One region of the Thalassospira sp. MIT121401 genome, then DNA from elsewhere that is predicted to be linked to it. Evidence: predicted binding sites of a transcription regulator. Region 1 holds the regulator's gene; the other holds the start of a gene.
What was found. The regulator PhoB, encoded in region 1, activates phosphate uptake and scavenging genes when phosphate is short. The targets are predictions, from matches to a motif close to TNTCATAAAACTGTCA.
Positions count from the first base shown of each region.

Region 1 (7,450 bases):
ATCATCTCGTTGTTTTCAAATATTTATCTGCTTTGCCGGATCGATTCTGACCATGCATCACAGCGTTCTGTTCGAGCTGTTCCTGATCCTTGCTGCGGCTGTGGTTGCAGTACCCATCGCGCATCGTTTGCGCGCCAATTCGATTATCGGTTTTCTGATCGGCGGATTTTGCATCGGGCCATTCGGGTTTGGACTGATTACCGAACGCGAAGACATTTCCACAGTTGCCGAACTGGGGGTTGTCTTTCTGCTGTTCATGATCGGGCTTGAACTGTCGCGCGAACGATTGCGCGTCATTGGCGGGCGGTTTGCCGCACTCGGCCTGTTGCAGATCCTGGTTTCAATGGCTGCGATCATGGGCGTTCTGGCGCTACTTGATCTGCCATTGGCAGCATCCCTTGTTATTGCCGGTGCGCTTGCCCTGTCATCAACCGCGATCATCCTGAAACAGTTGTCCGATGACCGACAGCTCAATACCCGTTTCGGGCGGGCCGCCCTTGCAATCCTTCTGGTCCAGGACGTGGCGGTTGGTCCGTTCCTGATCATGGTTCAGGCGGCGGGCAATGCCGGCACCGAAACCAGCCCGTGGATCAGTATTCTTCTTGGCTTCGGTTCTGTCGCCCTGCTTCTGGTCGCAGGACGATATCTTTTGCCGCATCTGTTTCGGTATATCGCGTCGCTTAAAAACCCGGAACTGTTTGCGATTGGCACCCTGTTCGTTGTTCTTGCCGCCAGCACCCTGACCGAGGTTTCCGGACTTTCGATGGCACTTGGCGCGTTCATTGCCGGTGTAATGCTGGCCGAAACCGAATTCCGTCATCAGATCGAAGCCGATATCGCGCCATTCCGTGGCGTTTTCCTGTCGCTGTTCTTTATGTCGGTCGGGATGTCGGTCAATGCCAATGTTGTCTATGAACAGTTTGGCAGTGTGCTGCTGTGGCTGATTGCATTGCTTGTCATCAAGACGGCCGTTCTGTTTGTCTTGTCCTTGGCGATCCGGTTCGAACGGGGTTCGGCCCTTCGTGTTGCGATGAGCCTGGCAGCAGGCGGTGAATTTGCATTCGTCATGTTTGCACTGGCGGCCCAGAATGGTGCAATTCCGCGCGATCTTGCTGCGATGCTGATCCCGGTGGTTGCCTTGTCGATGGCATTAACACCGACCCTAATCAATCTTGGCCACCGGATCGAGGAAAAGCTGCATCCCAAGGAAGACGACCAGCTTGGCCCGATCTCGGATGAAACCGAAGGCATCCACCAGCATGTTCTGGTCATCGGCAGCGGGCGTGTTGGCCGGGTTCTGGCGCGTCTTTTGAAAACCCGCGATATTCCGTTCATTGTTCTCGACAGTGATGCCCAACAGGTTTCGCGCGGCCGTGCAGAGGGACTTCCCGTATTCTTTGCCGATGGATCGCGCCCGGAAACATTCCGCGCCGCCCACACCGATGAAGCGCGCATTGCGGTTGTTGCCATGGGTAACCCGCATGCAACCGAAAAGACCGTTGCGCTTCTACGTCAGCATTATCCGCATCTCAAGATCTTTGCCCGCGCCCAGGACATCACCCATATTGGCCCGCTATCGCGCAGCGGGGCCGATGCGGCAATTCCCGAAGTACTGGAAACCGGCCTTCGGCTTTCGGATCATGTGCTGTCGGCCTGTGACGTGCCACAAGAAGACATTGATGCCGAAATCGCCAAGTTCCGGCGCGCCGACATGCTGTTGATGAACGAACTGGCGCCAAGGACCCAGCGTAAAAAAGCCCCGGAACCGGCACAAACAGCACCGGCATCAGACGTCGCACCAGCGACAACACCATCTGCGGCATCTGCGTCCCCGGCGACCGCGAAAACAACAAAGGCATCCGGCACGGCTGCGCAAACCGCAAAACCCAAACCGACGGCAAAGAAACCTGCGTCGCGTGCCACGCCAAAGAAAACAACCGCGCGCAAGGTTGCGACAAAACCCGCCGCAACCAAAACAACGTCGGGCAAAACAACGTCGGGCAAAACCACACCGGCCAAAAAAGCAGCGCCCCGCAAACCGGCGACAAAGACAGCGTCATCAGACAAACTGGCTACATCCCGGTCAGGCCGCACCACACGCGGCAAAACTAAAGACAGCTAAATGCAAAACCCCCGCTGCCTGTGGCAACGGGGGTTTTGTTTGATCTGATTGTCAGGATTTTTCCGACGAGCCATCCAACCAGCCAGCCAGCAGCCCGGCCTTGTGGCCGGATCAATCAGGCCGCAGTTTCCGAGTCCAGCGCATAGCCGGCCGCCCGAACCGTCCGGATGATGTCGCGGGTACCTTTGACATCATTCAGGGCCTTGCGCAGGCGGCGGATATGCACATCAACTGTACGGGTTTCGACATAAATGTTCGGTCCCCAAACAGCATTCAAAAGCTGCTCGCGGGAGAAAACACGCCCCGGATGTTCAAGGAAGTAGCGCAGAAGACGAAATTCGGTCGGACCAAGGTGGATGGCCTTGCCATTGCGGCTGACGCGATGGGCGGCAAGATCCATTTCGATATCGGAATAGACCAACTGCCCTTGTGGTTGCGCCGGACCGGATCGGCGCAGAAGTGCGCGAATACGTGCCAGCAATTCGCCAATCGCGAACGGTTTGGTGACATAGTCATCAGCACCGGTATCAAGCCCGCGAATGCGATCCCCTTCTTCGCCGCGCGCAGTCACCATGATGACCGGCAAATCCCGGCTTTCGGGCTTGCGGCGGATCTGACGGCAAACCTCAATCCCCGACATGACCGGCAACATCCAGTCCAGAAGGACAAGATCAACATGCGTTTCAGCAAGAATTTTCAACGCTTCGTCACCGTCACCGGCTTCGACAACCTGCATCCCCTCACGTTCGAGGTTGTAGCGCAACATGGTTACGATTGCAGCTTCGTCCTCGACGATAAGAACCGTTGGGTCCATCTTCCTATGCTCCAGTGTCACTCATTCGGTTCGACAACAGCAAAGTTCGCTGCATCATTTTTTGGCCGGTCGATTGCCGGCAGGTCTTCGCCCTTGATCCGGTAATAGATCGTTTCGGCGATGTTGGTGGCATGATCGCCAATACGTTCGATGTTCTTGGCGATGAACAGCATGTGGGTCGATGCCGTAATGTTGCGCGGATCTTCCATCATGTAGGTCAGCAATTCGCGGAACAGCGAATTGTACATGTCATCGACTTCCTGATCGCGCGCCCAGACGCGTTCCGCCTTTTCGGCGTCACCTTCGATATAGGCGTCGAGAACATCCTTGATGATTTCCTGGGCCAGCTTGCCCATGTTCGGGATCACCTGAACCGGACGGATCGGCGGGATCTGGTTCAGGACCTGGGCACGTTTGGCAATGTTCTTGGCCAAATCACCAATACGCTCAAGATCATTGGACAGCTTAAGCGCCGTCACGACCTGACGCAGGTCATCAGCCATCGGCTGGCGCAGGGCCAGAAGACGGACCGCAAAGTCCTGCACTTCCTGTTCAAGAACATCGATACGATGGTCTGAAAGAATGACTTTTTCAGCCAGTTCCGAGTCACGCTTTACAATAGAGCGGATCGCAGAGATCAGCTGACTTTCTGCAAGCCCGCCCATCTGCGAGATGATGTTGTTCAGACGGGTCAGTTCCTCGTCGAACGAACTCACGATATGTGTTTTGTCGTCAGCCATTTATGCGTTCTCCTCGTATCGCTTAACCAAAGCGACCGGTAATGTAACCCTTGGTGCGGTCGTCTTTCGGGTTGGTGAAGATCTGATCGGTTTCACCAACTTCTACCAGCTTGCCAAGGTGGAAAAATGCGGTCCGCTGCGATACACGCGCAGCCTGCTGCATGGAGTGCGTCACGATCACGATCGTGTAGTTCGAACGCAGTTCGTCAATCAGCTCTTCGACCTTTGCCGTTGCGATCGGATCAAGTGCCGAGCACGGCTCGTCCATCAAAATGACTTCCGGACTGACCGCGACCGCACGTGCGATGCAAAGACGCTGCTGCTGACCACCCGAAAGACCGGTAGCGGGCGATTGCAGGCGATCTTTTACTTCCTTGAGAAGACCGGCACGCTCAAGCGAGGTCATGACAATTTCATCAAGTTCGTCACGCGAATTGACCAGCCCATGAATACGCGGGCCATAGGCCACGTTGTCATAGATCGATTTCGGGAACGGGTTCGGTTTCTGGAACACCATCCCGATACGCGCGCGCAACTGAACAACGTCGATCCGCTTGTCATAGATATCGCGGCCATCAAGGGTCACCTTGCCATTGATGGTCACACCATCAATCGTGTCATTCATGCGGTTCATGCACCGCAGGAAGGTCGACTTGCCACAACCCGACGGGCCGATCAAAGCGGTAACCTGACGTTCGACGATATCCAGATTGACATCGAACAGCGCCTGGTTGTCGCTATAGAAAAGATTAAGGTCACGTGCCGTCATTTTCGGGCTTGCGACCGACGGCTCTGCCGTCATTGCGCTCTGGGATACAGCAGCCATTTTACCACTTCCGTTCAAATTTTTTGCGCAGATACACAGCCAGTCCATTCATCAGGATCAGGAAGGCCAGCAACACCATAATCGCTGCCGAGGTTTTCTCGACAAAGGCACGTTCCGGGCTGTCTGCCCAAAGATAGATCTGGACCGGCAGAACCGTTGCCGGATCAAGTGCACCACCCGGGATATCAACGATGAAGGCAACCATGCCGATCATCAAAAGCGGTGCCGTTTCACCAAGTGCCTGTGCCATCCCAATGATCGTCCCGGTCAGAATGCCCGGCATCGCCAGCGGCAGCACATGGTGGGTTACGGTCTGAACCGGCGAGGCACCAAGACCAAGGGCCGCCTGGCGGATTGACGGCGGAACCGCCTTGATCGCTGCACGCGACGCAATGATGATGGTCGGCAAGGTCATGAGTGCGAGCGTCAAGCCACCGACAACCGGGGCCGAACGCGGCAGATGCATGACATTGAGATAGACCTCCAGACCAAGCAGACCGAACACAATCGACGGCACAGCAGCAAGGTTGTTGATATTGACTTCGACAATTGTCGTGAACCGGTTCTTCGGTGCGAATTCCTCAAGATAGACCGCCGCAAGAACCCCGATCGGGAAGGACAGGGCCAAGGTCACAAGCAGGGTATAGAATGACCCGACAGCCGCCCCCCAGATACCGGCAAGTTCCGGCTCGCGGGAGTCACCACTGGTAAAGAAGCGGGCATGGAACTGCTTTTCGACCGCACCGTCTTCGACCAGCGCATTGTACCATCCGATTTCCTGGTCATTGAGACGACGGCTGCTTTCATCAACTTCGGCATCGATATAGCCTTTGTTGAGCATGTCGAAATCATCACCGGAAATCAGCCAGATCTTGCGAGTCTGCCCGATCAGGTTCGGGTTTTCCATAACCCGTTCACGCAGATCATAGGACGCACCACCTGACACGATGCCATACAGATCACGGCGATCGCGGCGGCTGGTTACTTCGGGGAACCGTTCACGCAGGGACTGCTTGATCAGGCCGTCAAAGTTGGCCTTGCCGATAACGGCCGGATCACCCGTCCTGTCCGGATCGATTTCCGCCGGATCAAAGTGAACTTCAAGCTGAATGTAGGTCTGGAAGAATGCGCTATAGCCTTTGGAGACAATAGAGAAGCCCAGAACAAACAAGGCCAGAAGCGCAACACCGATCGCGCTTAGTCCATAGATTTTAAAACGACGCTCAGCTGCGTAACGCTTTTTGATGTTACGTGCGATCTTCGGGCTGTCCCAGTCTACGGGCTTGTGCATTTTGTCCGAAATCACCTTTGCTGCGGCTCTGTCTTCCATAAGGGATGCCATATCAGTCATATTTCTCGCGATACTTCTGAACTACCTTAAGGGCAAATACGTTCAAGCCCAAGGTGACAAGGAAAAGAACCAGCCCCAACGCAAAGGCTGAGAGGGTTTTTGCACTGTCAAATTCCTGGTCGCCGACCAGAAGAGTAACAATCTGCACAGTCACAGTCGTCACGGCCTGAAGCGGGTTGACCGTCATGTTGGCAGCAAGACCTGCGGCCATCACCACAATCATCGTTTCACCAATTGCGCGCGACACAGCCAGAAGAACCGCACCGACAATCCCGGGCAAAGCCGCCGGGAAAATCACGTGGCGGATGGTTTCGGATTTGGTTGCGCCCAAACCATACGACCCGTCACGCAGCGATTTGGGCACCTGTGACATCACATCATCCGAAAGCGACGATACGAACGGGATGATCATGACCCCCATGACAAGCCCCGCCGCCAGCGCGCTTTCCGAACTGACATCAAGACCAAGGATCGCACCATTGTTACGCAGGAACGGCGCAACCGTAAGGGCTGCGAAAAAGCCGTAAACAACGGTCGGCACACCAGCCAGAATTTCCAGTGCCGGTTTGGCAACCGCACGGAATTTCGGGGATGCGTATTCCCCCATATAAATGGCCGAGAACAAACCGACCGGAACTGCAACACACATTGCAATCACGGTAATCAGAAGCGTACCGACAAACAGCGGAATGGCACCGAATGCGCCTTCGGATGCGACCTGGTCGGCGCGAATGGCCGTCTGCGGGCTCCATTCCAGACCGAACAGGAATTCAAGCGGGTTGATCTTGCTAAAGAAGTGCAGTGCTTCAAACAGAAGCGAAAACACAATTCCGACCGTCGACAGGATTGCAATCGCCGAACAGGCAATCATCACCCAGCGCGAAATGCGTTCGACATTGTTACGTGCGCGCAGTTCCGGCGAAATTTTGCGATAGGAAAGCGAAACCCCGATAACCGCACCACACAGCATCACGACAATCAGTGCTGCGTTGGCAATCGATTGCAAATTCGCAAGACGGCGACCGGCATCGACAACTTCGGGTGAAACAGTCAGATGCTGACCATTCCCCGCCGCAATCAACGAAATGCTGTTGAGTGCGAGCGACAGCTGACCGCTGTCTGATGTGATTTCTGCAGGCAGATCGGCAATGATCATCGCTTCGATGACCGATCCCTGGAACGTGTGCCAGACGAACAGCAACAGCAAAGCAGGAAGGCCGCACCACAGGGCAACATATGTCCCGTAATGAGCCGGAAGAGAATGAAGATTGCTGTAGCGTCCACCCGAAAGGGCAACGGCCCGCTGGCGCCCGAAATAGAAGGACAATGCACAAAGTGCAGCAACCGCGAGCAACAGGAAAGACAGGGACATTACGTTAAATCCGTTTGCCAGGTGAGCCTGTAGTAATCAGATGAGAGGCCAATAGGACAAAAACAATAAATTAATCAAGCCTGGAAACAAAGAAACCGATGGCAGCATTAGCCGCCATCGGTTGAAAGATCGCGTTACATGCTCAGCGGCGAAAGGTTCATCGCAGCGTTGCGTACAGCTTCACGCTCGGCGGCATCCATCGGGATCAGACCGCGGTCAGCAAGG
Region 1 covers NZ_CP138926.1:937,961-945,410, reverse strand. Annotated here, with positions in the region: gene SIB88_RS04195 (cation:proton antiporter) at 53-2,122, shown strand; gene phoB (phosphate regulon transcriptional regulator PhoB) at 2,238-2,936, opposite strand; gene phoU (phosphate signaling complex protein PhoU) at 2,954-3,676, opposite strand; gene pstB (phosphate ABC transporter ATP-binding protein PstB) at 3,699-4,502, opposite strand; gene pstA (phosphate ABC transporter permease PstA) at 4,504-5,793, opposite strand; gene pstC (phosphate ABC transporter permease subunit PstC) at 5,846-7,225, opposite strand; gene SIB88_RS04165 (PstS family phosphate ABC transporter substrate-binding protein) at 7,360-7,450, opposite strand, start outside.

Region 2 (7,450 bases), 2.1 Mb from region 1:
AGCCGTACGCAGATAACGACCCCACCCCGGTCCGGGGCCTTCATTCCCAACCGATGCTCCGGACTTCCCCAGCGCCCCCAAGGTTTCCCCCTTGGGGGCGTTTCCTTTTTTACATTGATCTGTAACGGTTTTGCATTTGACCGCCATTGATAACGCCCCCATTGTTGCCAATTAGAAACTGCGCCCCGAAAGAACCACCATGACAACCACGACCCAAACAACCCAAACACCCGCCCCCGCAGCCAACCCCAAAGCCGCCCCGAGAACCGCAACACTGGAAGACATTCCCGCCCTTACGCAGCTTTGGCAGGATACCGGGCTTTATCGCCCCTATAACCCGCCGGCATGGGATGTGCGATTTGCGATCGAGGCAACGGACGCGACACTTTTCGTCTGGGAAGATAACAGCAATAACATCATCGGTTCGGTAATGGCCGGTCATGATGGTCATCGTGGCTGGGTATATTATCTGGCGGTTGCCCCGTCCGTTCAGAAATCGGGACTTGGCCGCAAATTGATGGATATCGGCGAAGGCTGGTTGCGCGATCAGGACGTCTGGCGCATGCAATTGATGGTGCGTTCGGAAAACAGCAGGACACAGGATTTCTATCGCCATCTTGGCTATCGCGCGCTTGATGTCACGGTGATGCAAAAGGACATCGACACCCCGCCGATCGAACGCCCGGAACTGTAACCGGGCGGTTTGACCCGACCAAACCGTGATCAGAATGTTTCAGGCAATGTGACCGTTGGCGGTGATTGCCCATCATCGCCAGCAGCCTTATGTCCGTCGAGCCCCGAAATCGTGACATGGGCGATGCGGCATGCCCGCTGAAACAGCCGGTTGATCCGTTCAACCAGTGCGACATTGATGCGATAACACCGGATATCGACATCGCGCGGCCCGATCGCATCGCTGATCCGGTGCAATGTCACTTCCATCTTTGCGCCAAATTCCTGATCACGGGCCAAAACCGCCCTTGCAGTTTCCATATCGTCACCCGAATAGGCAGTCAGCGCCTGTTTCAGGCAATTTTCGGCAATTTCGAACAGTTCCGTGATCTGGGCCCGGCGTTCTTCGGACGGAATCTGGCGCAAATCCATCAGTTCGGACACCAGTTCGACCATTTCCTCGGCGACAAGATCGCCAACCGCTTCAAGATGGTTGCTGACTTCAAGCTCGTTCTGAAGCCGGTCAAGTTCACCGGGCAAAAGTTCGGATCGGCGCATTTTGCTGGCAAACAGGGCAATCGCGTCCTGCAGGCTGTCCACCCCGTCGTCAAGTTCGGCAATTCTTTGCAATTTCTTGCTGGTCGGCTTGCGCATGTTTTCGCGCCCGCGTCGCACCACATCGGTCACGATATCGCCCATATGGATGACCTCGTTGCGCAATAGTGCAATCGCGGCGGCCGGTGTATTGGTGACTTCTGCCATCAGATATTTCGGGCTGGGATCAAGGGGCGGATCAATCACCGTTTCCGGTGGCACGATCTTTTCGATCAGACGGGCGATCCATGGCACAAAGGCGATCATAAGGATCACATTGGCGATATTGAAAATGCTGTGCGCATTGGCGATTTCGCGTGCGATGTCGGTTTGCCCGCCATTGGTCGCAAATGAAATATCCGTCACAAATTCGGACAATTGCGCAATAAACGGAAGCCACAAGAAAACACCGCCGAAATTGAACAGAACATGGCCGATGGCGGTACGCAGGGCATCGCGCCCCTTGCCGATTGTCACCAGAAGTGCCGTAACACAGGTGCCGATATTCGCCCCGAAAATAAGGGCAATGCCGCCATCAAGTGTCACAAGTCCCTGCCCGGCAAGAACGATGATAATGCCGGTCGTCGCCGCACTGGATTGAACAAGGGCGGTAAAGAACGCCGCAACAATGATTGCCAGAACCGGGTTTTGCATCTCGGCCATCAGATCGATGAAGGGCCCATAGGTGCGAAGCGGTTCCATCGCATCGCTCATCATGCCCATGCCGAAAAACAGCATCCCGGTGCCAAGGATCGCCTTGCCCGCCATCGCAACGCGTTTGCGGGTTGCCATCATGGTCAGTCCAAACCCGATGGCCATCACCAGCGGCGCAATCGCATCAACCCGAAAGGCAATGATTTGCGCGGTCAGGGTGCTGCCGACATTGGCCCCCATGATCACGGCAATCGACTGGGCAAAGGGCATCAGGCCCGCGGACACAAAGCCCACTACCAAAACCGTGGTCACACTTGACGACTGAACAAGACCGGTAACCAGTGCACCCGAAAGCACCGCCATAAAGCGGTTGCGCGTCATTTTCGACAGGATAAATCGCAACCGCGCCCCAGCAAGGGTCTTGAGCGCGCTTGCCAGATGGTCCATCCCGTACAGAAAAAGTGCCAGCCCGCCAACCAGCCCGACCATCATTGCCCCGGTTTCCAGCGGCACAAAATCGGCTGCGGCCTGTGCGACCGGAATGGTCAAAAGAAGCAGGATCGCACTTGCGATAACGGGTTTGAACAATGCTGTCATCAGGGGACCGGTCAAGGTAATCGGTTGAAAACAAACCGACCATACAGCAGATTATTCACACTGTCAGGTGCCAGCACGACCAGTGAAGACATGCCCAACGCGATGTGCACGCACAATCCCGAACAAAGGAAAACCATGCGCAATATCGGTCCAACATCGTCACGTGAACTGCGCGAAATCGGGATTGAAAACCGCGATCAGCTTATCGCGACCGGCATCGTCGAAGTCACGCGCCGCCTGCTGTTTCGCTTTGGCAGTGAAAGGAAAATCAGCCTGAACTACCTTTATGCGCTTGAAGGTGCGATCCATGACCGGGACTGGCGGGATATCAAGCCTGCCCGCAAACAGGTATTGCGCGCGTTGCTCGACACATTGCGTGAAGAACTGTCAAACGCGCAGTCCTGATATCCGCCTTTGAAGCCCGTCCTATTCGGCTGCGACCGACTTGGGATCGGCGTCAATCTGTGCCAGACGGTTTTCAAGCGCGGCAATCTGTTCGGAAGACAGACGCAGGCCAAGTTTGGACCGCCGCCAGATCAGGTCATCAATCTTGCGCACCCATTCATGATCAATCAGATAGCGCAATTCGGCTTCATACAGGTCATGGCCGTAACAGACACCAAGATCATCGATCTTTGTCGCAGTACCGATGATCATCTCGATGCGTGTGCCATATGCGCGCAGCAGGCGCTTTAACAAACCGTGATCCATCCAGTCATATCGTTTGGCATAATGGGCAAATGCATCATCAAAGGATGCATTGGGGAAATCCCCGCCCGGAAGCGGTTCTTTGGCCGTCCAGGGCGCATCGCGGGTGCCAAGCTGGCGGGTAATGATCTGAAGCGCATGTTCGGCAAGCTTGCGATAGGTGGTGATTTTGCCGCCAAAAACATGCAAGGCCGGGGCCGCACCACTATCGGCTTCGAGTTTCAGGGTATAGTCACGCGACACCTTGGACGCATTTTCACTTTCGCCATTGCCGGCATAAAGCGGCCTTACCCCGGAATAGGTCCAGACAACATCGTCGGATGCCACCTGCTTTTTGAAATAGCCGCTGGCCAGTTTGCACAGATAATCGATTTCGTTCTGATCAATTTTGACCTTGGCCGGATCGCCGGTGAAATCAACATCGGTGGTGCCAATCAGGGTAAAATCATCCTGATAGGGAATGGCAAAGACAATGCGCCCGTCGCCATTCTGGAAAATATAGCAATAATCATGATCAAACAGCTTGGGCACCACAATGTGACTGCCCTTGACCAAGCGGATATTGGCGCTGGTTTTTGATTGCACCACACCATTGTCCGGATTGATCAGGTCGGCACACCACGGGCCCGCCGCATTGACCAGCATCCGCCCGGAAACCTGGCGTTCCTGACCGCTTTGCTGATCACGCAGGGAAACCTGCCAGTGCCCGTCGGTCTGTTTTGCGCCGACACATTCGGTCCGCGTCAGGATTTCAGCCCCGCAATTTTTGGCATCAATGGCATTGAGAACCACCAGACGCGCATCATCAACCCAGCAATCGGAATAGACAAAACCCTTGGTCATCCCGTCCCGCAGCGGTGCACCGGAAACGTGATTGGCAAATGAAATGCCTTCGGACGCCGGAAGTTTTTTACGGCCGCCAAGATGGTCATACAGGAACAAGCCAAGGCGGATCATCCAGGCCGGACGCAAATCATCGCGATGGGGCAGAACAAAGCGCAACGGCCAGATGATATGCGGCGCATTGCCAAGCAACACTTCACGTTCGGTCAACGCCTCGCGCACCAGACGGAATTCATAATGTTCGAGATAGCGCAACCCGCCATGGATCAGCTTGGTGCTGGCCGATGATGTTGCACTGGCAAGATCATCCTTTTCACACAGCAAAACCTTAAGCCCGCGCCCCGCCGCATCACGCGCAATACCGGCACCGTTGATGCCGCCACCAATAATGATCAGATCGTAATGTGCAGTCTCAGCCATGCGGGGCCTCTTTCAGCAAAAAGGAATCTCTTTCCCGCTAAAATATTTCATTTTCGAAAATTTTCAAGTTTCGAATTGTGACATTTATTCGACGCAGCCATGTTCGAGAAACATGACACCGCCACATTGCCCGGGACAGCCAATGCAAAATGATCAAAAGTTCATTTTTGAAACAAATTGAAAAACCCCGCCTGAAATTCAGGCGGGGCGTTCATCAAAGATTGGATACGGGATGCGGGAAATGATCGTTCGATCAGGCCAGCCAGCGTTTCTGCCAGTCAGACAGCATGGAGATCGTCCAAAGCTGATGGCCCCAGTTGCGCTTGCCGCTCATATGTTCCTGCTGCAATTTTTCGATCTGGCGACGATCAAGGCCGAAATCGTTATAAAGCGCGTCATTGGCCAAAAGATCGCCCATCCATTCGCGCAACGGCCCGCGAAGCCACTGTGCCAGCGGCACACCAAAACCGGTTTTCGGCCGGTCGATCATTTCGCGCGGCACATATTTATACAGGATCTGACGCAAGGCATGCTTGCCCACCGATCCGTTCATTTTAAGCCGTGCGGGCAACCGCCAGCCAAATTCAATCACGCGATGATCGATAAACGGTACGCGGACCTCAAGCGAATTGGCCATTGATGCCCGGTCCACCTTGGTCAGGACATCATCGACCATATACATCATCGTATCCATGACCTGCATGGACGAGACATAATCAAGATTGCGGTTGCGACAGAATTTTTCGCCCGGCACGCGGAATTTCTTACGGGTGGAACGGCTGCCCAGAAGTTTGTCGGTATCAAACAATGACAACAGCGCATGATAGCGATCAATATCATCACGGATCGCCAAAAGCGGTGCCGCCTTGTGGATTTTATCGCCAATCGCGCTGGTCGAAAGTTTGCCGGGCACCAGCCCGACCAGATTGTCCCACTGTTCGGGCGACAGCATGGTCAGCCCGCGCGACACCAGCGATGCCCCGAACGGAATACTGCCCGCCGCCGCACTAAGCTGTTTGGCCCAAAGATAGCGCGTATAACCGCCAAATGTTTCATCGCCGCCATCACCCGACAGGGCAACCGTGACTTCCTTGCGCGTCAGGGCCGAAATCAGATAGGTCGGGATCGCCGAACTGTCAAAGAACGGCTCGTCATAGGTTTCCGAAAGTTTCGGCACCAGATCCAGCGCATCCTGGGGCGTGACATAAAGTTCCGTGTGATCGGTCTTGAGATGGCGCGCCACTTCCCCGGCAAAGGCCGCCTCGTTAAAGGCTTCGTCCTCGAACCCGACCGAAAATGTTTTAACCGGTCGATCCGAGACCGACTGCATCAGGGCAACGATGGTCGATGAGTCAATCCCGCCGGACAAAAACGCGCCAAGCGGCACATCGGCCACCATGCGACGCTGAACCGCATCGCGCAGCAAATCTTCAAGTGCATCGATCGCACTTTGATCATCGCCGCTCCAGGCATGCTTCTGCCCGTTCAGAACGGCGTCTTCGACCGACCAATAGGCAAATTCGGTTGCCTGATCATGCGATGACACTTCCAGAATGTGACCGGGTTTGAGCATCTTGGCATGCGAATAGACCGAAAGCCCCGACGGCACATAGCCAAACCGAAGGTAGGCTTCCAACCCCGAACGATTGACTTCGCGTGAAATCGCATTGCCCGCCAGAAGCGCCTTTACCTCGGATGCAAAACCGATATTGCCTTCATAGCGCGACCAGTAAAGCGGCTTGATGCCAAGCCGGTCGCGCACAAGGGTCAGCTTTCTGGTTTGTTTGTCCCAAAGTGCGATGGCAAACATGCCAATCAGGCGTTTGACCGTATCGCGCACCCCCCAATGGGCAATGCATTCAAGGATTACTTCGGTATCCGAATGCCCGCGCCAGGCGACCTGGATATTGGCAGCGGCAAGTTTTTCACGCAGTTCGGGCGCGTTATAAATTTCGCCGTTATAGACCATGACATAACGGCCATTGGCCGAATGCATCGGCTGTTTGCCGGCATCGGAAAGATCAATGATTGCAAGACGGCGCTGCCCCAAGGCCAGCCCGTTTTCCTGATCAACCCAGACATCGCCGCCATCGGGACCACGATGATGCAACGCAGTGTTCATGCGCGATACAGCATCGCCCAATCCGCTTGCGTCACTCTGTCCAGACAGCCATAAACCGGCAATTCCACACATAAAACAATCCTGTAAAACCCTGCCGATACTTAAAACAATAACGGCCCATTCTACAATCAAAACATTTGGATATTGACCGGAAATGATCGGTCAAAACCGTTTTTGCCATTGCCTCCTATTCCACAGGGTGAAAACGGCAAAACAGACTGTGCAATGACGACGCAGAGTTATGATATCGTCACCGGACCTACAACCAATAATATACTGCCATCCAAACGCACGCGGTCACGTCGACATAGAATTGAAGCCTGAAAAAAAAAGATGACCCGGCAGAGATAGCAGATCATGGAGTAACGTCCGGATGAACGCTTCGAAGAAACAGGTGTCGCTTTCACTTGGCCAACGACAGATCATCAGCTATGTCGCGATCCTTGCACTTATGAGTATCCTGACAACGATTTCCGTCGTTCTTGTAAATCAGATCAACACATCCTTCACCCAGATCACCGACATCAACGGGGTCAAGCAACGCTACGCCATCAATCTGGGCGGCAGTGTGCAGGACCGCGCCATTGCCGTGCGCGACATGGCACTGGTCGCAAGCCAGGATGAGGTTGACGCCACAGTCGCCATCATCAATGAACAGGCCGCCATTTACGCCGAAGCCGCCCAGGGCATGGCGGAAATCCTTTCTGCCGAACAAACATCATCGGATGAGGAACAGCAACTTTTTGCTGAAATTCAGGCGATTGAAGAACGCGCAGCCCCGATCATCGAAAAGGTCGTCGGCCTTCGCAAGGCAGGTGAATTTTCTTCGACAATCAACCT
Region 2 covers NZ_CP138926.1:3,394,251-3,401,700, forward strand. Annotated here, with positions in the region: gene SIB88_RS15675 (hypothetical protein) at 1-1, shown strand, start outside; gene SIB88_RS15680 (GNAT family acetyltransferase) at 200-694, shown strand; gene SIB88_RS15685 (Na/Pi cotransporter family protein) at 724-2,517, opposite strand; gene SIB88_RS15690 (TfoX/Sxy family DNA transformation protein) at 2,653-2,922, shown strand; gene glpD (glycerol-3-phosphate dehydrogenase) at 2,944-4,488, opposite strand; gene asnB (asparagine synthase (glutamine-hydrolyzing)) at 4,742-6,682, opposite strand; gene SIB88_RS15705 (methyl-accepting chemotaxis protein) at 6,984-7,450, shown strand, end outside.
Region 2: a site for PhoB is predicted at 2,568-2,583, ahead of SIB88_RS15685 (Na/Pi cotransporter family protein). Genes of this name have one in related genera too.